DNA from 2 places in the Kitasatospora sp. NPDC004669 genome. Region 2 is predicted to be linked to the other one. Evidence: riboswitches for the same ligand, from Rfam matches in the RefSeq annotation. Region 2 holds a riboswitch; the other holds the start of a gene.
What was found. Region 2 has a riboswitch for cyclic di-AMP ahead of ABZW30_RS25970 (M23 family metallopeptidase). Riboswitches for the same ligand answer to the same signal wherever they lie in the genome.
Positions count from the first base shown of each region.

Region 1 (4,956 bases), on a different contig from region 2:
TTCGCGACCCGGCCGCTGACCATCGGCGGGGTGGACATCCCGGTCGGCGATCCGGTGCTGGTGGTGCTGGCGGCGGCGGACCGTGACCCGGCCCGGTTCGCGGACGAGAACACCCTCGACCTGGCCCGGGCCGACAACCCCCACCTGGGGTTCGGGCACGGCATCCACTACTGCATCGGCGCCCCGCTGGCCCGGCTGGAAGGGCGCGCCGCGCTGGCCACGCTGCTTTCCCGACTGCCCGATCTCCGGCTGGCTGAAACCCCGGAGAATCTGCGCTGGCGCGGCGGTCTGATCATGCGTGGATTGCGCGAACTTCCGGTCGAATTCAGCCCCGAGATCCGGTCTCCGCACGCCGTTCCTGAGGCTCCGACACACTGACCGGACGTCGCTGATGCGCCCTTGATGCCGGTATGAACACCCATCAATCCGGACATAGAGGAGCCATTGGTAGGCGATCGATCACGTGCCGTAATTTCTGTGTGATGTCGACGATATGAGCTTGTGATTGATCTGAGGATCTGTCTAGTCTCCCTGGAGTTCGCAGCTGCGGACCTCGTGCGCGGAACGCCGAATCCTGCCCGCCGCGTCACGGGAAACCGACCAGAACCCTGGGCAGGGGCGGGGGAACCAGGTTTGTTGCCGTCCTCCACGGCTTGGGGTGAAGCCGCCTGAGCGGAACCGTTTCCGCACGCGGCGGCCGGGCCACCTCCCGGTCCGAACCCGACAGCTCACCTCGCAGGCGTGCGGAGAGGGACTTTTTCATGCTGTTCGTTGGAACCGGCCGTCACCGTCGTCGCACCCAGACCGAGAAGGCCATCGCCGTCGCCGGTGTGGCCGGCGTCGGACTCGCGATGCCGCTCCTCGCCGCCACCGGCGCCTCCGCCGCCCCGGCCTCCGCCTGGGACTCCGTCGCCCAGTGCGAGAGCGGCGGCGACTGGAGCATCAACACCGGCAACGGCTTCTACGGCGGACTGCAGTTCACCTCCAGCACCTGGAAGGCGTTCGGCGGCACCGCGTACGCGTCGCAGGCCAACCAGGCCAGCAAGGCCCAGCAGATCTCGGTCGCCGAGAAGGTGCTGGCCTCCCAGGGCCCGGGCGCCTGGCCGGTGTGCTCCGTCAAGGCGGGTCTGAGCAAGGGTGGGGCCCCGGCCGTGGTCGACACCTCCTCGGACGCCAAGCCACAGTCCGCCCCGCAGCAGCAGACGCCCAAGCAGCAGGCCCCGAAGCAGCAGGCCCCCAAGGCGGCCGCGAAGCCCGCTCAGCAGCCGGTCCAGCAGTACGCCCCGAAGCACGCCGCTCCCAAGCAGGCCGAGAAGCCTGTCGAGCAGTCGGCCCAGCAGTACGTCCCGAAGCACGCTGCCCCGCGCGCCGCCCAGCCGGTCCAGGCCGCCCCGGCCGGCCATGACTACACCGTCCACTCCGGCGACACCCTGTCGAGCATCGCCGCGGCCCAGGGCGTGTCCGGCGGCTGGCAGGCGCTGTACGACGGCAACCGCGGCACGGTCGGCGGCGACCCGAACCTGATCATGCCCGGCCAGGTCCTGCACCTCGGCTGAGCCGGTCCACAGGTCCCCGGGTGACGCCCCGAAGGATCTCGAGCAACACCCCGGGAACGAAGGGGGCCGCGCCCGGCCCCCTTCGTCCGCATTCGTCCGCGGCAAAGGGACAAGCTGGGACAAGCAGGTGAACTACCGGTGGGTAGTGGGGCCACACGCTGAGACGGAGCCGAGGTCAACGTGGCTCCGGGAGCCCGGGCGGTTAGGCTCTGGTCGTAACGACTCCGCAATCGTCCCGCCGACAGCCACCACGGTCGGCCGGACCCTGCTTCCGCAAGGAGATGCCTCGTGCCGTCCATCGATGTCGTCGTAGCCCGTGAGATCCTCGACTCGCGCGGCAACCCCACGGTCGAGGTCGAGGTCGGCCTCGACGACGGCAGCACCGGTCGTGCCGCTGTCCCGTCGGGTGCCTCGACCGGCGCCTTCGAGGCGCTGGAGCTGCGCGACGGTGACAAGAACCGCTACTTCGGCAAGGGTGTCGAGAAGGCCGTCCTGGCCGTCATCGAGCAGATCGGCCCGGAGCTGGTCGGCTACGACGCCACCGAGCAGCGCCTGATCGACCAGGCCATGCTCGATCTGGACGCCACCCCGGACAAGTCCTCGCTCGGCGCCAACGCCATCCTGGGCGTCTCGCTGGCCGTCGCGCACGCCGCCTCCGAGGCCAGCGACCTGCCGCTGTTCCGCTACCTGGGCGGCCCGAACGCGCACGTCCTGCCGGTCCCGATGATGAACATCCTCAACGGCGGCTCGCACGCGGACTCCAACGTCGACATCCAGGAGTTCATGATCGCCCCGATCGGCGCGGAGTCCTTCTCCGAGGCCGTCCGCTGGGGCGTCGAGGTCTACCACACCCTCAAGGGCGTGCTGAAGGAGCGCGGCCTGTCCACCGGCCTCGGCGACGAGGGCGGCTTCGCCCCGAACCTGGACAGCAACCGCGAGGCCCTCGACCTCATCATGGAGGCGATCCAGAAGGCCGGTTACGTCCCCGGCCGTGACATCGCCCTGGCCCTGGACGTCGCCTCCTCCGAGTTCTTCAAGGACGGCGCCTACCAGTTCGAGGGCAAGGCCCTCTCGGCCGCCGAGCTCATCGAGTACTACGCCGAGCTGGTCGCCGCCTACCCGCTGGTCTCCATCGAGGACCCGCTGGACGAGTCGGACTGGGACGGCTGGAAGGCCATGACCGTCAAGCTGGGCGACAAGGTCCAGCTGGTCGGCGACGACCTGTTCGTCACCAACCCGGCCCGCCTGGCCAAGGGCATCGAGACCGGCACCGCCAACGCGCTGCTGGTGAAGGTGAACCAGATCGGCTCGCTGACCGAGACCCTGGACGCCGTCGAGCTGGCCCAGCGCAACGGCTACCGCTGCATGATGTCGCACCGCTCCGGCGAGACCGAGGACGTCACCATCGCCGACCTGGCCGTCGCCACCAACTGCGGCCAGATCAAGACCGGTGCCCCGGCCCGCTCCGAGCGCGTCGCCAAGTACAACCAGCTGCTGCGCATCGAGGAGATCCTCGACGACGCCGCCGAGTACGCCGGCCGCGGCGCCTTCCCGCGCTTCCGCTCCGCGGAGTGATGAGCGCGGTCGCTCTGCGGACCAGTGAGCACAGCGAGTACGAGGGCTGACCCCTTCGGTACGAAGGCCGCCCGCTCCCGCACCGCGGCCGAAAACCGGAGGGCCGGAAGTCCCCGGTAGCGCAAGCCTGACCGGTGCCCCGCCGCACACCCCGTAGGGTGGACGGCGGGGCATCGTCGCGACCAGGAGGGGATACGGGAGATGGCTGGCTGGAGGATCCCGGGCTTGGCGGCCCGGCCTCGGTTCACGAGCCGGGCGACCGTCCTCGTCCTGGTGCTCTGCTCGCTGGTGGCGATCCTCGCCTACCCGACGCGGCAGTTCGTCTCCCAGCGCGCCGAGATCTCCGCCCAGCGGGCGAAGGCCGACCACTCGCGCCAGCAGGTCGAGCAGCTGCGCAGGGAGAAGGCCCGCTGGCAGGACCCGGAGTACGTCAAGGCGCAGGCCCGCTCCCGGCTGCACTACGCGGTGCCGGGGGAGACTCCGTACATCGCGGTGGAGCCGGCCGGACCGGCCGCCCAGCCGTCCGCGCCCTCCGCGCCTGCCGCACCGGCCTCCTCCGGCAGTTCGGCCAAGGCCGCCAAGCCCTGGTACACCAGCATCTGGGACTCGGTGGACGCCGCCGACTCCGTCGCGCTGGCCCCCGCCACCCCCCGTCCGCTCCCACCGTCCCCCGTTGGAGACCCCACCCCCCATGACCACTGAGAACCACCCCGCCGTCTCCGACGCCGACGTCGCGGCCATCGCCGCCCAGCTCGGCCGGGTGCCGCGCGGCCTGCGCGGTGTCGCGCACCGCTGCCCTTGCGGCAACCCCGACGTCGTCGAGACGGCCCCTCGGCTGTCGGACGGCACGCCGTTCCCGACGCTGTACTACCTGACCTGCCCCAAGGCCGCCTCGCTGATCGGCACCCTGGAGGCGGACGGCGTGATGAAGGAGCAGAGCGCCCGGCTCGCCGAGGACCCGGAGCTGGCCGCCGCCTACCAGAAGGCGCACGAGGACTACATCGCCCGCCGCGACGCGATCGAGGTGCTGGAGGGCTTCCCGAGCGCCGGCGGCATGCCGGACCGGGTGAAGTGCCTGCACGTGCTGGTCGGCCACTCGCTGGCGGCCGGCGAGGGCGTCAACCCGCTCGGCGACGAGGCGATCGGCATGCTGGAGGACTGGTGGGCCAAGGGCCCCTGCGTCTCCCCGGCCGAGGTCCAGGAGGCCGGTGAGCGGGTCGCCCGCAACCGCGCCAAGGAGCAGGACCACGATGCCGTGATCGCGGCCAAGCAGCAGAAGACCGCCGAGCGCGCCGCCAAGAAGCGCGCCGCAGAGGCCGCGACACCGGAAGCTGGCGCGGAGCAGGAGTCCGAGTGAGCATGACCCGCGTGGCCGCGATCGACTGCGGCACCAACTCGATCCGCCTGCTGGTCGCCGACCTCGACCCGGAGACCGGCGAGATCACCGACCTCGACCGCCGGATGATCATCAACCGGCTGGGCCAGGGCGTGGACCAGACCGGCCGGCTGCACCCGGACGCGCTGGCCCGCACTTTCGCGGCCTGCCGGGAGTACAAGGAGATCATCACCGGATTCGGCGTCGGCCCCGAGCGCACCCGCTTCGTCGCCACCAGCGCCTCCCGGGACGCCGAGAACAGCGACGAGTACGTCAAGGGCGTGCGGGACATCCTGGGCGTCGAGCCCGAGGTGGTGAGTGGCGAGGAGGAGGCGCACCTGTCCTTCGTCGGCGCCACCAAGGAGCTGACCGGCGATCAGTTCCCGTCCCCCTACCTGGTGTTCGACCTCGGCGGCGGCTCGACCGAGTTCGTGCTCGGCGGGGCGGACG
Region 1 covers NZ_JBEXKB010000006.1:5,453-10,408, reverse strand. The annotation lists gene ABZW30_RS07070 (cytochrome P450) at 1-378, shown strand, start outside; cyclic di-AMP (ydaO/yuaA leader) riboswitch at 589-758, shown strand; gene ABZW30_RS07065 (transglycosylase family protein) at 762-1,556, shown strand; gene eno (phosphopyruvate hydratase) at 1,845-3,131, shown strand; gene ABZW30_RS07055 (septum formation initiator family protein) at 3,357-3,833, shown strand; gene ABZW30_RS07050 (DUF501 domain-containing protein) at 3,805-4,488, shown strand; gene ABZW30_RS07045 (Ppx/GppA phosphatase family protein) at 4,491-4,956, shown strand, end outside.
Region 1: linked by a shared signal. The riboswitch ahead of ABZW30_RS07065 (transglycosylase family protein) and the one ahead of ABZW30_RS25970 (M23 family metallopeptidase) in region 2 are both predicted to bind cyclic di-AMP.

Region 2 (4,956 bases):
GGGTGAGGCCGAAGAGCGCGCAGTACTCGTCCAGCGGACGGGAGGTGACCAGGACGTCGGGGTAGGGCGCGGGGGTGCGTGCGGCGGCCACCCGGCCATCCGAACACGGGCCGGCCCCGTCCGCATCCGGAGCGCGGGCGGGGCCGGGGCAGTGCCTGGACGGGGCCTGGACGGTGAGCGGTTTCAGCGGCCGAGCAGGCCCAGGGCGGCGGCCCGGTTGACGTTGGTCACGCCGCGGACCAGCTGCGCGGTGAGGAAGACCAGCAGCATTCCGACCGCGGAGAACGCGGCGATCTGCCAGGCGTTCTCGACGTAGTAGACGTGCCGGACGTGGTCGCTGTCGGTGAAGTCGAACAGCCGGTAGCCGCGCCAGTCGGTGAAGGTCGGGAAGACCCAGTGGTAGAGCGGGTAGAGCGCCATCGTCCAGCCGAGCAGCAGGAACACCAGCGTCATGGCGAAGCTGAACACCGCCCAGGGGAACATCACCAGCTGGTAGAGCACGGCCTTCCAGCCCGCCACGTCCGCCAGCCGCGCGGTGATCGCGCCCCAGCTGCCCGACCGGACCCGGCGCACCGACGCCGGGCCGGGCACGTCCACGCCGAGCAGGCCGCGCACCCGCGCCCGCTCCAGCCGGCCGAAGCCGCGGGCGACGCTGGTCAGACCCGCCAGCACCGGCAGGCCGAGGACCGTGATGAAGGTGCCGAGACCGAGGCAGAACATGGTGATCCCGACGGTGAAGCCGGCGATCGCCACCGGCAGCCCGGTGAGCGCGTAGCCGATCTCCCGGTAGTAGTACGCGGAGAACGGCGCCCGCCAGAAGGACGGCGGCTGCTCCGTCCGGCGGGCCCGGGCGGGGCTCGGGCCGTCGTCGCCGTAACCGCCCAGAACGTCCCACTCCTGGTCCAGCATGCTTCGGCTGCTGCTCATCTCCCGGCCCCCGGCCCCTCTATCTCGCGGTCGTTCGTGCTCGCTGACGTCCTTCAGTCTGGTCGAACCGCAGCTCGGGCGGCATCCGGGGGACCGGCGGATCGGGGGTGGGGTTAACCCCCGCTCCGGTCCGCTTCCGGGGTCAGGACGGCGCCGAAGGGCCGGGCCACTCGTCGACCAGCAGCGAGTACAGGTACGAGTCCGACCAGACGCCGCCCTTGTACAGGTCGTGCCGCACCCGCCCCTCCAACTGGAAGCCGAGCTTGGTGAGCACCTTGGCCGAGGCCGGGTTGTCCACGTCGACCCGGGCGGCCAGCCGGTGCAGCCCGAGCGGGCCGAAGGCGAGCTCGCACAGCAGCCCGGCGATCTCGCCCGCGTAGCCGCGGCCCCACACCTCGCGGCCCAGCACGTAGCCGAGGTGGGCGGAGCGGTAGGTGCCGAGGGTGAGGCCGGCGTGGGCGATCGGCACCGCGTCCGCCGGATCCTCGGCGTCCTCCCGCCGGCAGACGGCGAGCCGGTAGGTGTCCCGCTCCTCGGCCATCGCCTCCTCCAGGTAGAGCTCGATCTGGTCGGCGCAGGTCTCGCGGTCCCGCGGCTCGAAGGGCAGGTGGCGGGTCACCTCCGGGTCGCCGAACAGCGCGTACAGCGCGTCCACGTCCTCCGGGGTGTGGTGGTACTCGCGGATGGCGAGCCGGGGGCCGGTGAGTCGTACGGGGACCATGGCTGCCGACCCTACCCGCGCCCGGCGGGCTACCGTTCGGAATATGAACGACGAAGACCTGCGGCTCGCCCCGCGCACCCGGGCCGCCGACCTGCTCGCCTGGGCGGCCGAGCAGGACCGCGCGCCGGTGGCCGAGGCGCCGCTGCACACGGTGCTGGCGCTGCTGGAACTGGGCGACAGCAGGATGCACGACGGTTGGCCCGAACTGACCTCCAACGCGGTGGAGCACCTGCTGTACGAGCGGCTCCACCTCTACGTCCAACCCGCGCCGGACGAGGACCCGCTCGCGTACGGCGACGCCGTACGGCTGCTGATCGACCACCAGCGGGCGACGAAGCGGCTCAACGCCAAGCGCCAGGAGCGGCTGCACGCCGAGGCCGAATGGCAGGGCGAGGTCGCGGCCGGACTGCTGCGTCGCGCCGACCTGCTCACCTGGCCCCGGCTGTACGCCGTACTGCTGCACGCGCACGGGGTGGACACTGCGGACCGGGCGGCGGTCCGGGACTGGCTGGCCGGCTTCGCCGAACTCGGCGAGGAGGAGCGGCTGGCCGCGTACGAGGCGCTGGTACCGGCCGGCTGGCTGGACGAACCGGACGAACAGGGCTGGGGGCCGGGCCGGTTGCTGTCGGTCGGCATGGCCACCGACGGCGCTCGGCTGCTGCTGGAGCAGGGCCTGATGCGGCGCAGCTACCGCAACCTGGCCGAGCTGAACGCGCTGGGGCGGCCGATGCCGGACGAACTGGCCGGGGACTTCGGGGAGTTCGAGGCGGCGGCGGCCGAGGTCACGCTCGACCTGTTCGGCGAGTGGACGGTGCCCGGGCTGGCGCGGCTGCTGGTGGAGGAGTTCCCGGAGCTGGCGCCGGAGCCGGGGCAGGAGGAGATCGACGCGTACCTGGCGCAGTTGCCCGCGGAGTGAAGCCGGCGCGGTGAACGCCCGAGGGCCCCGGATGTCCGGGGCCCTCGGGCGTTGCGTCAGGGGTTCTTCTCGGGGGTTCCCGTCAGGGGTTGAGGCCGCGCTGCTGGAGCCAGGTCTCCGGGTCGACCGGGGCGCCGCCGCCGGGGCGCACCTCCAGGTGCAGGTGCGGACCGGTGACGTTGCCGGTCGCGCCGACCTTGCCGATCTGCTGGCCGGCGCCGACCTGGCCGGCGCCCTTGATGATCGAGGAGAGGTGGCAGTACCAGATCTCGGTGCCGTCGGGCAGGGTCTCGACGATCCGGTAGCCGTACGCCCCGGACCAGCCCGCCGAGGTGACGGTGCCCTGGCCGACCGCGTAGACCGGGGTGCCGGTGTCGGCCGCGAAGTCCAGGCCGGTGTGCAGGTGGGCCCAGTAGCGGGCGCTCTGGCCGTAGTGGGCGGAGAGGTTGTAGTCCTTCACCGGCAGGGTGAGAGCGGCGGCCTTGGCGCGCTCGGCCTCGTCGGCGGCGCGCTTGGCCTCGGCCTCCTTGACGGCGGCCTTCGCCTCGGCCTCCTGCGCGGCCTGCAGGCGGGCGCCCTCCTCGGCGGCGGTGCGCTGGCCGTCGGCCTGCTGCTGGATGCGGGCGGCGAGCGCGAGGCCGGGGTCGGCGGTCAGGGCGACCGGAGCCTCGTCCGGGGCCTCGATGGCGGGCGCGGCGGCCGGGGTCGCGGAGGCGAAGCCGGTGGCGCCCAGGGTGGCGGCAACGGCGGTGACGCCGAGCAACGGGGAGGCCCCACGGGTCTGACGCGGCATCCGGTGGCGGTTGGCCTCGGCCTCCGGGGCGAAGGAATCGGCGGACTCGGCGCCGTCCGGGCCGGGGTGGTCGAGCAGCTGGGTACCGGCTGCGGGGCCGGCCGGGTGTGCCGGGGTGTGCGTCGACGCCACGGAGGCGCGCTCCTTTCCTTCCTTCGCGCCTACCGGGTTAGCTGACGGGTTCGGAGCAGGAAGGTCTCCTACGGCCGGGCCGGAGCCCCGCCGATTCACCCCAAGGAACGTGGTTCCCCGGCTCCCTGACCTGCCCGGAGGCCGGCCGGCGGGATTAGGCGACGGCGCACGGTGCCGTCTGGGTACGGCGTTGACGACCGCGCTGCGTTATCAAACGTTAATCCCAGGCCGCCCCGATTCCAAGCCATCCGCCCGGGACGGCTGGGGGCAGGTGGTCGGACGCCGGCGAACCACCCGCCATTCGCCCAGCCCATCTGAGTACTCCTACTCATGTGCGGCCACGGCGCGCAGCCGCATCCTGGCGCCATGAGCGCACCGATGCAGACACGCACCACGGCCGCGTACCACATGCAGGCCGTCCTCTCCTTCGCCATCTCCGGTTCGGCCCTCGCCGTCGGGATCGCCTACCTGCCCGTCGGCGGGTGGACCCGGGCCTTCCTCGGGATCGGCTTCCTCTACACCGTCACCTCCGCGTTCACGCTGGCCAAGGTGGTCCGGGACCGGCAGGAATCGTCGGACACCGTCGCCCGGGTCGACCAGGCCCGACTGGAGAAGCTGCTCAGCGAGCACGATCCGTTCAGGGTCGAGGGGGCCTGAGTCCCCGGGAATCGAGGGATCGGAAGGGTTGACAGCTAAGGCTATTAGCCATAGCTTTATGGCTATCGGCAGCAGCGACCCCGTGGAGGCCCACCGTGAACGGCACCATCACCCCGAGCACCCAGTACCTCGACGTCCCCGGCGGCCGGATCGCCTTCGACGACACCCGGCAGGGCGACGGCACCCCCGTCGTCCTGCTCCCCGGAATGCTCGACAGCCGCCGGGCCTACCGGCACCTGCACCCGCTGCTCACCGCGGCCGGGCGCCGGGTCGTCACCATGGACGTGCGCGGCTTCGGCGAGTCCTCGATCGCCTGGGACGACTACAGCCCGGCCGCCGTCGCCACCGACGTCCTCGCCCTGCTCGACCACCTCGGCATCGAGCGGGCCGTCCTGGTCGGGCAGTCCTACACCGGCGCGACGGTCGTCAAGCTCGCCGGGGACGCGCCCCAGCGGGTCGCCGGGATCGCGCTGATCGACGCCTTCGTCGAGTACCGGGCCGGCGCCCTGATGCAGGGCGTCGCGTCCGTGATGGGCGGCGCGATGGTCCACTGGCCGGCCGTCTGGGGCTTCTACCTGCGCAAGATGGCCTTCCCCGGCCCCCGCCCCGCCGACCTCGACGACTACGTGGCCGGACTGGTCGCCGACCTGCGCACCCCCGGGCGCAAGACCGCCACCCGCGGACACGTCACCGGGGACTCCGCGCCGATCGGCTGGTGCGCGGCCGTCCACTGCCCCTCGCTCGTCCTGATGGGCAGCAAGGACCCCGACTTCCCGGACCCGGAGGCCGTCGCCGACCGGCAGGCCGAGG
Region 2 covers NZ_JBEXKB010000034.1:23,660-28,615, forward strand. The annotation lists gene ABZW30_RS25950 (hypothetical protein) at 1-91, opposite strand, end outside; gene ABZW30_RS25955 (sensor domain-containing protein) at 184-927, opposite strand; gene ABZW30_RS25960 (GNAT family protein) at 1,070-1,648, opposite strand; gene ABZW30_RS25965 (hypothetical protein) at 1,692-2,564, shown strand; gene ABZW30_RS25970 (M23 family metallopeptidase) at 2,647-3,489, opposite strand; cyclic di-AMP (ydaO/yuaA leader) riboswitch at 3,502-3,660, opposite strand; gene ABZW30_RS25975 (YiaA/YiaB family inner membrane protein) at 3,856-4,146, shown strand; gene ABZW30_RS25980 (alpha/beta hydrolase) at 4,242-4,956, shown strand, end outside.